Regions from separate parts of the Tepidibacillus sp. HK-1 genome, predicted to be linked through region 1. Evidence: riboswitches for the same ligand, from Rfam matches in the RefSeq annotation. Region 1 holds a riboswitch; each other region holds the start of a gene.
The links. A riboswitch is a leader RNA that binds a small molecule or an ion and turns the genes downstream of it on or off. The one in region 1 is predicted to bind S-adenosylmethionine.
Positions count from the first base shown of each region.

Region 1 (3,139 bases):
AGAAGCGATTGAAACCACTGTCATTCTACTTGCTCCGATGACACCACATCTGGCAGAAGAATTGTGGCAAATGATGGGACAAAGGGAAAGTATTCATAAAGAAAAATGGCCAACATATCAAGAAGAGTATTTAGTGTTAGATGAAGTGGAAATTGCAGTACAAATCAATGGAAAAATCAAAGGAAAAATGGTTGTTCCGACTTCCTATTCCAAAGAGGAGTTAGAAAAGGAAGTTCTTTCTGATCCAAGATTAGAAGAATGGAAGGCTGGTAAAGAAGTCCGTAAAGTGATTGTCGTTCCAGGAAAACTGGTCAATATTGTTGTTAGCTAATAAATCATAAGAAAGACTACTGGACAAACCAGTAGTCTTTTTGTACAAAAAGCAGGAAATTTATGCTTTTTATCAAATATTAGGAATGTGTTTTCATTTTATTCGCATATGCTGTGAACATTTCCATTGTTACTTCTTTTCGAGAAGGAAGCTGATTCTTTAGTGCGTATCGATTCATTTCATTAGTCCATTGATTTAACTTAGTTAAATCTACATTTTTTCCTATTTTATATTCGGTTAGTAATTCATCTATAATCCGTTCACGCTGCTGATCCATTTGTTTATATACTTCGATGGCATGAACTTTTTCATTTACTTTTTTTGATATTTCCAAATGAACGCTATTCATTTTATCACCTCAACCTTTTGATTCTATTATTTTATATCAATAATTAAAAAAATGCAGTAGTAGAAAGGGGAAGAAGAATGGGAAGTCTCCCAAATATACGGTTTACAAAAAGAGAAAAAGTCTTACTCGGACTGTTGATTATTTTTTTACTTATCATCATTAGTCAATACATCTCTTATCATCAAAAACAGCCACCTACGTTTGCGGATGAACCTTTAGTTGAGTTATCCACCGAAAAAGGGGATACCCCACAAGGAGAAGTAAAGCAAACGGAAATGACAAATCCTAAGAAGATAGTAGTTGATGTGAAAGGAGCAGTAGCAAAACCAGGAATCTACCAATTAACAGAGGGGTCAAGGGTAAAAGAAGCGTTAGATCTTGCTGGAGGGACCTTAGCAAATGCAGATTTAAACCAAGTCAATTTAGCTCAAAAAATCGCAGATGAAATGGTCATTTTTGTCCCTGTTCAAGGAGAAACACTAAATGGTGTATCTTCTGGATTAGGTGTATCTTTTGAATCAAATGCTGAAACAATTTCCATCAACCAAGCAAGTGAAGAAGAGCTGATGCAATTAGATGGAATTGGTCCTGCTAAGGCAAAAGCTATTATAGAATACCGAACAAAACAAGGTAAATTTCAGACGATTGAAGATCTGATGAATGTGCCAGGAATCGGCCAAAAAACTTTTGAACAAATAAAAGAAAAAATTTCAGTGCATTAACAGAATAATGTGTTATAATATTTTACAATTACATAATAAACTCTTATCCAGAGTGGCGGAGGGACTGGCCCGAAGAAGCCCGGCAACCCCACAAGTTAATTGTGAAGGTGCTAATTCCAGCAGACGAAAGTCTGAAAGATAAGAGAATTAGGTTTTACACCTCTTTCTCTTTGAAAGAGGTTTTATTTTTTTCTAAGGAGGAATTAAAAATGACAGAATTAAGGAAAGAAGAGAAAGGACTAGCAACATTAGCAATTCATGGAGGGTATACTGCAAGTAAACACTTAGGGGCGACAAATGTTCCAATCTATCAAACGGCAGCCTACCAATTTGAGAATTCAGAGCATTCTGCTGCCCTGTTTAATATGGAACAAGAAGGTAATATTTATAGCCGAATTAGTAACCCAACAACAGATCTATTAGAACAACGTTTGGCAGCTTTAGAAGGAGGAGTAGGTGCCTTAGTTACTGCTTCTGGACAATCGGCAGCATTATTATCTATTCTTAATATTGCTGAAACTGGAGATGAAATCATTGCTTCCAAAAACTTGTATGGGGGTACCATCACCTTATTTACATATACATTACAAAGATTAGGAATTACGATTCATTTTGTAGATCAAAATGATTTAGATCAATGGCAAAAGCATGTGAATGAAAGAACAAAAGCCTTTTATATTGAGTCCATTAGTAATCCTTCTTTAGATGTTCCAGATATAGAGGAACTAGCTAATTTAGCACATCAAAATGGAGTTCCATTGATTGTGGATAATACATTTGCAACCCCTGTATTATTACGTCCATTTGATTTTGGGGCAGATCTTGTGATCCATTCCACAACCAAATATATTGGAGGGCATGGTAATACGATCGGGGGAGTTGTCGTAGATAGTGGAAAATTTCCATGGGACAATGGGAAATTTAAGCGATTAAGCGATCCAGATCCTGCCTACCATGGACTAAGCTATATAGAACATGTCGGAGAACAGGCATATATTACAAAATTGAAGGCACAATTAAATCGGGATATTGGTGCAACCATGGCACCATTTAATGCATTTCTGTTAATTCAAGGGTTAGAAACGCTTTCTCTTCGCATGGAAAGACATAGTACAAATGCGTTAGCTGTAGCAAACTTTTTATCTCAGCATCCGCAAGTTGAATGGGTGAATTATCCTGGTTTAGAGAATCATTCAACCTATACCTTAGCCAAGAAATATTTAGATCATGGGCAAGGAGGTATCCTGACCTTTGGTGTAAAAGGTGGATATGAAGCAGCAAAACGCTTCATCGATAAGGTTCAATTATTTACCCATGCTGCAAATGTAGGTGATGTTAGATCCTTAGTTATCCATCCAAGTAGTTCAACTCATCACCAGTTAACAAACGAACAAAAGATAGCTGCAGGTGTATCAGATGATTTAGTTCGAGTATCTGTTGGAATCGAAGATATTAATGACTTATTAGCTGATCTTGAACAGGCTCTAGCAGAATAATTATTGACTTATTCCTAAGAAATACAATATTGTATAGGTAAATGATAAAAAGGGGAGCTTTCCATGAGTCTTTTAACAACAAATGAACAAATCAAAGAACTGATTCAAGAAACAAAACGTATCGCAATTGTAGGATTATCCAATAAACCTGATCGTGATAGCTATAGAGTGGCTGAGTATTTATTAAATCATGGTTTTGAGATTATTCCAGTCAATCCAACCATCGATGAAGTATTAGGAG
Region 1 is NZ_BDGM02000001.1:116,736-119,874, forward strand. It holds gene leuS (leucine--tRNA ligase) at 1-331, shown strand, start outside; gene BEN26_RS00605 (DUF2533 family protein) at 411-680, opposite strand; gene BEN26_RS00610 (helix-hairpin-helix domain-containing protein) at 758-1,402, shown strand; SAM riboswitch class I at 1,443-1,547, shown strand; gene BEN26_RS00615 (O-acetylhomoserine aminocarboxypropyltransferase/cysteine synthase family protein) at 1,612-2,898, shown strand; gene BEN26_RS00620 (CoA-binding protein) at 2,962-3,139, shown strand, end outside.

Region 2 (3,139 bases), on a different contig from region 1:
GATTCTTCCTGGCAAAGGTTTAAAAGCAAAAGTGAACGATACGATGGTTTATGTGGGAACACGTAAATTAGTAAGAGAAATTGGACTTGATCCAGCAGCTATTGAAGAAAAAATGGCCCAATTAGAAGCACAAGGGAAAACAGTTGTTTTAGTTGCTACTCCTGATAAATTATTAGGAATCCTTGCAGTGGCTGATACGGTAAAAGCTGACTCAAAAGAAGCCATTGCCAAATTAAAAGAAATGGGTATCAAAGTCGTGATGATTACCGGGGATAATCAACGTACCGCAAAAAGTATAGCTCAAGAAGTGGGTGTTGATGAAGTTCGTGCAGAAGTAATGCCTGAAGATAAGGCAAAAGAAGTTGAATCCTTAAAAACTCAAGGATATACAGTTGCCATGGTTGGCGATGGCATCAATGATGCTCCAGCATTAGCTACTGCAGATGTAGGGATGGCAATTGGAACTGGAACAGATATAGCGATTGAAGCAGCCGATGTTACCTTAATTGGTGGGAGCTTAAAAGGGGTTGCAGATGCAATCTATATTAGTAAACAGACCTTAAAAAATATTAAGCAGAATCTATTTGCTTCTTTATTCTACAATTCAATTAGTATTCCAGTAGCAATGGCAGGTCTATTAGCACCTTGGATTGCAGGAGCTGCGATGGCAATGAGTTCTGTCTCAGTCGTTCTTAACTCCTTACGATTAAAAAATATTAAATTTTAAAAAAACAAGGTTATTGACTATTGTTTGTTACCCTAACAAGGGTTTCATATAATCATTCATCTATAATGGAGGGATTTTAAATGGAAAAAGTAATTAAAGTAGAAGGTATGACATGTAATCATTGCAAAATGGCGGTAGAAGGGGCACTAAAAAAATTAGCAGGGGTCTCCAATGCGGTTGTTAGTCTTGAGAACAAAAATGTAACGGTTTCTTTCGATGAGGGAAAAGTAACTTTTGAACAAATGAAAGAAGCGATCGAAGACCAAGGCTATGATGTTGTTGCATAATTAGAATAATCATGAAAAAACTTTTTGATTGTAGCACATTAATGGATTGACGATTTTCTATGAATCACAGTATGATCAATTACATATTATCACGTTCTTATCCAGAGTGGTGGAGGGACTGGCCCAATGAAACCCGGCAACCGATTTGTATGATACGGTGCTAATTCCAGCAGAACAATTTGTTCTGAAAGATAAGAAGAGTTATCTTAACACCTCTTCTTATGAGGTGTTTTTTCTTGCAATATGCAAGGACAATCCTGACTAAATTAGTCAAGTTTATACGTTAAAGGGGGAAATGGAATTGGTAAAAATTTTAGGGGCACGCCGATTACGGTGGGTAGGGATGTTTGTAATGATCATTTCTTTATTTTTAACCGCCTGTGGAGCAAACAAGGAGCAGCAAGCAAATACAAATCCACAAACAAAAGAAAAGCTACGTATTGGTTATTTAAACGTGATGGATGATGCTCAAGTGATGCTTGCTTATGATGCAGGTTTTTATGAAAAGAATGGGTTAGAAGTGGAAGTTCAAATCTTTAATAGTGGGCCTGAGATGATTAAAGCGATTGTTGGAGGGCAATTAGACGCAGGGGTGCTTGGATTTACAAATGCTGTTACATGGGCTGATAAAGGTGCTGATTTAAAAGTAATCAGCGGTGCGCAAATGGGTTATCACAGTCTATTAGTGCGAAGTGATCGTAATATTAAGACGATACCAGATTTGAAAGGAAAGCAACTAGCTACACAGAAACAAGGGAGCACAGCAGACATCGTGCTAAATGGTGTTGTACTGAAAGAGGGTAATCTTACACGTAATGATGTGAATATGGTTTATGTTTCACCAAGTGTGGCGATCCAATCCTTAACAGCTGGGAAAGTAGATGCTGCTTTTCTCTTTGAACCATATGATCGAATTGCTCGTAAAACCATTCCTGTAACGCCACTTTATGATGTTGGAGAAGAATGGCCTTTCCCATGTATGGTGGCGATAACCTCAGGGAAAATTCTTCAAGAAAAACAGATTGCGATAAATAAGATGTTAGATGCTCAAAAAGAAGCGATTGAGATGTTAGAAAATCAACCAAAAGAAGCAGCAAAAATATTGGCAAAACGTTTTATTGAAACAGAAACCATCGATACAACAAATGGGAGAATCAATTCAGTAGACTTAATCGCTGAAGCAATTGAAGCTCAAACCTTTAATTGGGAAATTACTCAAGAAAATATTCAACAAATGAAAGATATTGTACAAATGATGATAGATCAACAAATGCTATCAAAACCTCTAAATGTAGAGGATATTCTTGATTTATCTTGGCAAAACAAAAAACAATCTTAAGATGGTGACTTCAAGTGAAAAAAGAATCACAAATCATCAAGTCTATTGCTAATCAAACCATATTAAAACCGAATAAAAAGGTCAAGCGTCTAAGTATAAAATCGACACTTCCATATGTTTATGCGATTGTTACACTACTCGTTATATGGCAAATTATCGCATGGTTTTTACCAAACTTTTTATTACCAGATGTAGTTAAAGTCTTTCAGCGATTTCTTAGTGAAGTAAAAGATCCAGCATTTTTAGACAGTATTCAAAGTAGTCTAATTCGATTAATCATTGGGTATCCTTTAGCTTGTCTTCTAGGTTCTTTATTTGGCTTATTGTCTGGTTTATCGAAGGGATTTAAAATCTATCTAAAAAATGTAATTTCAATATTGCAATCAATCCCTCCAATAACGTGGATTCCATTTTTAGTTATTTTATTTGGGTTTGGCGATCTTCCTATTATCATCGTGATCACGATTGCCAGTTTCTTTCCTATGGCTTTAGCGATGATTAATGCGACAGAAAATATAAATCGCACTCATCTCGAACTAGCAAAGGTATTAGGTGCGAATAAAAAACAATTAGTAACAAAAGTTTTTCTGCCTGAAACCTTTCCATCTTTTTTAACAGGTGCTCAAGTTGCTTTTGGCAATGCTTGGAGATCGCTTGTGGCTAGTGAAATGGTTGGAGGAGCAGCAGTTGGTCTTGGTTGGTCGATTAGTTATGCAGGGGAAATTGCCGATATGGAAGGAGTTCTTCTTAATATTGTAGTGATTGGTGGGATCGCCCTCATTCTAG
Region 2 is NZ_BDGM02000006.1:88,164-91,302, reverse strand. It holds gene BEN26_RS04595 (heavy metal translocating P-type ATPase) at 1-727, shown strand, start outside; gene copZ (copper chaperone CopZ) at 808-1,014, shown strand; SAM riboswitch class I at 1,109-1,212, shown strand; gene BEN26_RS04585 (ABC transporter substrate-binding protein) at 1,316-2,353, shown strand; gene BEN26_RS04580 (ABC transporter permease) at 2,368-3,139, shown strand, end outside.
Region 2: another riboswitch for S-adenosylmethionine. It lies ahead of BEN26_RS04585 (ABC transporter substrate-binding protein); the one in region 1 lies ahead of BEN26_RS00615 (O-acetylhomoserine aminocarboxypropyltransferase/cysteine synthase family protein).

Region 3 (3,139 bases), on a different contig from region 1:
TTCATATTCTTCATGATCTCCCTTACTAAATTTTCGAGATAAATTTCAGGTCAATTTTACCATTTTCCTTTATACATAGAAAAGGAAACTTTTTTAAAAACTATTTAAATGAATTGAACTAAAGATGATTTTGGAGAGATGGAAATGAGACTGTTAAACAAACGATTAATATGCACTTTAATAATTATCAGCTTAGTTTCAACGATTCCTATACAGAGTTTAGCTAAAGGAGAACAAGACGATCTGTTTCAAACGAGAATGGAGCTATATAAAACCATGGATAATATTTATCAAATCCCATGGTACTATATTGCAGCCATTGATCAGTATGAAAGAAATATTCAACCTGTCAGGCAGGATCTTCCTATAAAAAAAGGTCTAATCAGCATCTATTTTTCAAAAGAAAAATGGGCCGGTTTTCTCAATCCAAATCCCGAAGATCAAAATCCAATGCGAATTCAGTTTTTTAATGGTTTTGGTGTAGATGGGGATGGGGATGGTTTAGCTGATCGAAATAATGATGCTGATGTTCTTGTTGCTTTTTTAAATTATCTAAGTCGGTATGGGACGACAAAAGATAGCCTCAAGAATGCTTTAATGGATTATTATCAAAGCGAGTTAACAGCCAAAATCATTGATGAAATCGCCCTCATCTACAAAACCTTTAATACCCTTCAATTAGCAGAACGGGTTTTCCCAATTCCCAAATGGAACAGTTACTCCTATCGAAGTACATGGGGAGATACAAGAGGCTGGGGAGGGCGAAGAATGCACGAAGGGACTGACATCTTCGCTTCTTATGGTGCAGCAGTACGAAGTGTTTCTTATGGGTATGTTGAAGTCCTAGGCTGGAATAAATATGGGGGGTGGCGTGTTGGAATAAGAGATACAAACAATATTTATTATTACTACGCTCATTTAACAGGGTTTAAAAAAGGCTTAAAAGAAGGAGATATTGTCAAACCAGGTGATGTCATCGGATATGTTGGAAGTTCTGGTTATGGCTCTCCAGGTACGCAAGGAAAATTCCCCCCTCATTTACATTTTGGTATGTATAAATATAATGGCCGTCATGAGTGGGCATTTGACCCTACCCCTTATTTACGTGTTTGGGAAAGAAAAAGAAAATAGTTGACAATTTGCTGATTCTCGTACAAACTAGAAGAAATAACAAAAGCATACTTCACTTCTATCCAGAGTGGTGGAGGGATCTGGCCCTACGAAACCACAGCAACCGGTCGAATGACCATGGTGCTAATTCCAGCAGAATTTTTCTGGAAGATAGGAGAATCGTGAATACACGTAGCCCTCTCCTATTTTGGTGAGGGTTTTTTCATTATAAGATTCCTAGGGAATGTATATTATATGTATACATCTCCATATTATGAGGAGGGAGAAACAATGAACAAAATAGATCGTTTAAAACAACAAATGGAGCAAAAAATCCTCATTCTTGATGGTGCAATGGGTACAATGCTGCAAAATGCTCAATTAACTGCCAAAGACTTTGGTGGAGATCAATACGAAGGTTGCAATGAAATCTTAAATCTAATCCGTCCAGATCTAATTAAACATATCCATCTTACCTATTTAGAAGCAGGAGCAGACATCATTGAAACGAATACTTTTGGAGCTACCCCAGTTGTATTAGCAGAATATGGACTTGAAGACCGAACTGAAGAAATCAATCTTGCTGCAGCAAAGATTGCAAAAGAAGCTGTTGATCAAGTTTCTACCCCCGAATGGCCACGCTTTGTCGCTGGCTCCATGGGGCCAACAACCAAAACCCTTTCTGTTACAGGTGGGATTACATTTGATCAATTATCGGATTCATATTATCAACAAGCAAAAGGATTAATCATCGGTGGTGTAGATTTACTTTTGTTAGAAACTGCACAAGATACACTTAATGTGAAAGCAGCTGGAATAGGAATTCAAAAAGCTTTTGCAGAATGTAAAGTAGAATTACCTGTTATGATTTCAGGCACGATTGAACCGATGGGTACCACTCTTGCTGGTCAAAATATTGAAGCTTTCTACATCTCCTTAGAACATTTGAAGCCCATTTCCATAGGACTAAACTGTGCAACAGGGCCTGAATTCATGCGTGATCATCTCCGTTCCCTCTCGCAATTAGCTACAAGTGCAGTTAGTTGTTATCCTAATGCCGGATTACCAGATGAAGATGGTCATTACCACGAGTCTCCCAAAGCCTTAGCTGAGAAGATGTCGCAATTTGCAAAACAAGGTTGGTTAAACGTTGCAGGTGGATGCTGTGGCACTACACCAGATCATATCAAAGCTCTTTCAGAAACATTAAAAGAATTTAAACCTAGACGATTTCAAAAGGAACATCTCCCTGCCGTGTCAGGAATTGAGCCAGTTTTTTTAGAAAAAGAAAATCGTCCCCTCTTTGTAGGAGAACGAACGAATGTGATCGGTTCTAAGAAATTTCGGGACCTGATTGCAGACGGTAAGTATGAAGAAGCCTCTGAGATTGCCCGTGCTCAGGTAAAAGGCGGCGCACAAGTGATCGACATCTGTTTGGCCAATCCTGACCGTGATGAGTATTTCGACATGGAGCAGTTCCTACAATATGTAGTCAATAAAGTCAAAGTACCGTTTATGATTGATTCAACCGATTCAAAGGTAATTGAGCTTGCTCTAAAATATTCTCAAGGAAAAGCCATCATCAATTCAATCAATTTAGAAGATGGCGAAAGACGTTTTCAGGAGATCGTCCCACTCATTTTACAATATGGTGCATCCGTTGTTGTTGGAACGATTGATGAAAAGGGAATGGCTGTTACGAGTGAAAGAAAATTAGAAATAGCTAAACGTTCTTATGATTTGCTTGTTCATCAATATGGAGTAAATCCTCAAGACATTATTTTTGACCCATTAGTCTTTCCAATAGGAACAGGTGATGAAGCATATATTGGATCTGCAAAAGAAACGATTAAGGGAATTCAACAAATCAAGGAAGCTTTTCCTGAATGTCAAACCATTCTTGGCATTAGTAACGTTTCCTTTGGGTTACCCCCTGCTGGTCGTGAAGTATTAAATGCTGTTTTTCTTTACCATACAACACGTGCCGGCCTAGATTATGCTATTGTGAATACACAAAAGCTTCAACGCT
Region 3 is NZ_BDGM02000002.1:90,473-93,611, reverse strand. It holds gene larC2 (nickel pincer cofactor biosynthesis protein LarC2) at 1-44, opposite strand, end outside; gene BEN26_RS01400 (M23 family metallopeptidase) at 145-1,131, shown strand; SAM riboswitch class I at 1,187-1,288, shown strand; gene metH (methionine synthase) at 1,402-3,139, shown strand, end outside.
Region 3: another riboswitch for S-adenosylmethionine. It lies ahead of metH (methionine synthase); the one in region 1 lies ahead of BEN26_RS00615 (O-acetylhomoserine aminocarboxypropyltransferase/cysteine synthase family protein).

Region 4 (3,139 bases), on a different contig from region 1:
TTTCACAGCGACCAGCAAAATCGTTAATTTTTTTATTACACAAAGGGCAAACAAATTTCATTTTCATTCGCTCCCTTTATCCTCAGTTGATCTTTTATCCTATTCCTTTAGTTATATTATTCGTATTTATCTGTTTATTTTCTTTAAATATACGCTATTTTTCAAAAATTAGCTATTACTTTTCAACAAATAATGGCAATGTTAGAACAGAATAAGGGATGATTATAACGGGCAAGGTAGAAATAACTATATAAAACCCATGAAAGGAGAGAAAACAATGAGTTTAGCAACTTGGTTTATCACCTCTTTTTTTGTGCTCCTCCTCCTTGTTTTAGGGTATTACTTTTATATTGAAAAACCAAAAACCGTAGAAAAGAAACAGTCTAATGTCATTCCCCTACAAACGGATGGCTTTGATTTTATCTTGTATCAGGGGAAGATTAAAGAAATGATGACAGACTACCAGCGGTTTTTGGCAGAAATGGATATCATCGTATACAGCAAAAGCATATTTATTGGCTTTTTAGAACCTAAATATGCTTATATTGATTTACCAGCTAAAGCGATTCATTCTGTAAAATATGAACCTACAAAACTAACCATCCATTGTTATCGCCAAATGATAAGTACCAGCAAAATTACCATCAAATCCAACTCCACAAAAAGCCTATATTTATTAGCGAAAAAAATTGATTTTATTTCTAGGCGTTCAAAAAAGACAAATGCAATTTAGTTATAGTTTGGAGAAAATTAACAATAAAAAACAATTGACATAGGCTTGTAGCAGATGTTAATATTCGTATAGTGTTTAATGCATTGAAATGCGTAAATGGTTTAAAGTGAATAAATGGATATCTCCTTATCCAGAGAGGTGGAGGGACTGGCCCAATGAAACCCGGCAACCAACATGTAGAAATACATGGTAAGGTGCCAATTCCTGCAGAACAATCATGTTCTGAAAGATGAGGGAAGGAACTTGTACGAATAATCTGGTCCTTTCTGATGCTTTCAGAAGGGGCTTTTCTTATTGAGAAGAAAGTAGAAGTTGGTGAATAGATGATAAAGCTTCATAAAGTAAAAAAAATATTTAAGTCCAAAACTCAAGAAGTGGTTGCATTAAAAGAGATTAACTTGGATATTCAATCAGGGGCAATATATGGCATTATCGGTTATAGCGGAGCAGGGAAAAGTACTTTAATCCGTTTAATCAATATGTTGGAGCGTCCAACAGAAGGTGAAGTTTGGATCGATGAGCAAAGGATGGATCAATTACGACCAGAAGAACTACGCAAAGCCCGCCAAGGAATCGGGATGATTTTTCAGCACTTTAACTTACTCTGGTCAAGAACAGTTGCAGAAAATATTGCCTTCCCACTCGAAATCGCAGGGGTTCCTAAAAAGGAGATCGATCAGAGGGTAAAAGAATTGATCGATTTGGTTGGGTTGACAGAGCGAGCCAATGCATATCCTTCTGAGTTGAGTGGTGGACAAAAGCAACGAGTAGGGATAGCAAGAGCTTTGGCGAATAACCCAAAAGTACTTTTAAGTGATGAAGCCACATCAGCACTAGATCCGAAGACGACCGATTCTATATTAGAATTGCTACAAGAGATCAATAAAAGAATGGGAATCACTATCATTTTAATTACTCACGAAATGCATGTCATTCAAAAGATTTGTCAGCGAGTTGCTGTGATCGATGGTGGGGAAATTGTTGAAGAAGGTCCTGTTCTAGAGGTTTTTACTCATCCGAAACAAGAAATAACGAAAGAATTTGTAAAACAAGTTACTGAACATCAAAGGACAAAAGAGACGATTGAGCATTTGCCATTAGACAAAGATAGTTTTATTTTAAAATGTACATTTGTTGGAGAAACAGCTAGTCAACCGATTATTAGTAAATGGGTACAAACCTTGGGAATTGAAGTCAATATTTTAGAGGGAAATATCCAATATGTTCAAGGTGCTTCTTATGGCTCACTTTATATTCAAGTTCAAACCTCTGAAGCAAAACTAAAAGAATCAATTAAATTCTTAGAGTCTTGCCAGGTAGAAGTGGAGGTGGTTCAAAGTGTTAACGGATAGAGAATGGCTACAGCTATGGCAAGCCACTTTGGAAACCTTGTATATGGTTGGATTATCTGGACTATTTACCGTTATCTTAGGAACGCCGTTAGGCATTTTACTTGTTTTAACCGACAAAGGCCAAATATTACAAGATGGGACAATCAATAAAGTGATTGCTGCAATCGTTAATATCTTTCGATCGATACCTTTTATTATTTTGATTGTCTTATTGATTCCCTTTACAAGATTTATTGTAGGAATCAGTATTGGCCCAACTGCTGCATCTGTACCTTTAATTATCGGTGCTGCTCCTTTCTTCGCTCGCTTGGTTGAAACTTCTTTGCGAGAAGTGAACCGGGGAGTGGTTGAAGCAGCGATATCTATGGGGGCTAGTAACTGGCAAATCATAAGAAAAGTCTATTTGCCTGAAAGTTTACCTTCCATTGTATCTGGAATTACAGTAACTTTGGTTACTTTAATTGGTTACTCAGCTATGGCAGGTGTTGTAGGTGGTGGTGGACTAGGTGATATGGCAATCCGCTATGGGTACCAACGATATAACATGCCAGTTATGCTGGTTACCACAGCCGTTATTTTAATTCTTGTTCAAATCGTTCAAAGTTTTGGAGATTATCTCTCCAAAGTTTTAGATAAAAAATAAAATTATATAAGGGGGCTTTTTAAAATGAAAAAGTTTTTAGCTTTATTTTTAATTGCAGTATTAAGTTTAACTTTAGCCGCTTGTGGTTCAGGTTCAACTAATGAACAGCAAGGTGCAAGTGAAAATGGTGGACAACAACAAGAAGTGACTTTAAAAGTGGGTGCTACAGCTGTACCACATGCAGAGATTTTGGAAGTCGTTAAACCTTTATTAGAAAAGCAAGGAATTAAATTAGATATTGTTGAATATCAAGATTATGTTTTACCAAATACAGATCTAGCAGAAAAACAAATTGATGCAAACTACTTCCAACACGTTCCTTATCTTGAGTCTTTCTCTAAAGATCGTGGTCTTGATTTAACCTATATTGCTAAGGTTCATATTGAGCCAATGGGCATCTATTCTAAAAAA
Region 4 is NZ_BDGM02000002.1:44,014-47,152, forward strand. It holds gene BEN26_RS01170 (hypothetical protein) at 1-61, opposite strand, end outside; gene BEN26_RS01175 (hypothetical protein) at 278-733, shown strand; SAM riboswitch class I at 857-969, shown strand; gene BEN26_RS01180 (methionine ABC transporter ATP-binding protein) at 1,057-2,085, shown strand; gene BEN26_RS01185 (methionine ABC transporter permease) at 2,072-2,728, shown strand; gene BEN26_RS01190 (MetQ/NlpA family ABC transporter substrate-binding protein) at 2,753-3,139, shown strand, end outside.
Region 4: another riboswitch for S-adenosylmethionine. It lies ahead of BEN26_RS01180 (methionine ABC transporter ATP-binding protein); the one in region 1 lies ahead of BEN26_RS00615 (O-acetylhomoserine aminocarboxypropyltransferase/cysteine synthase family protein).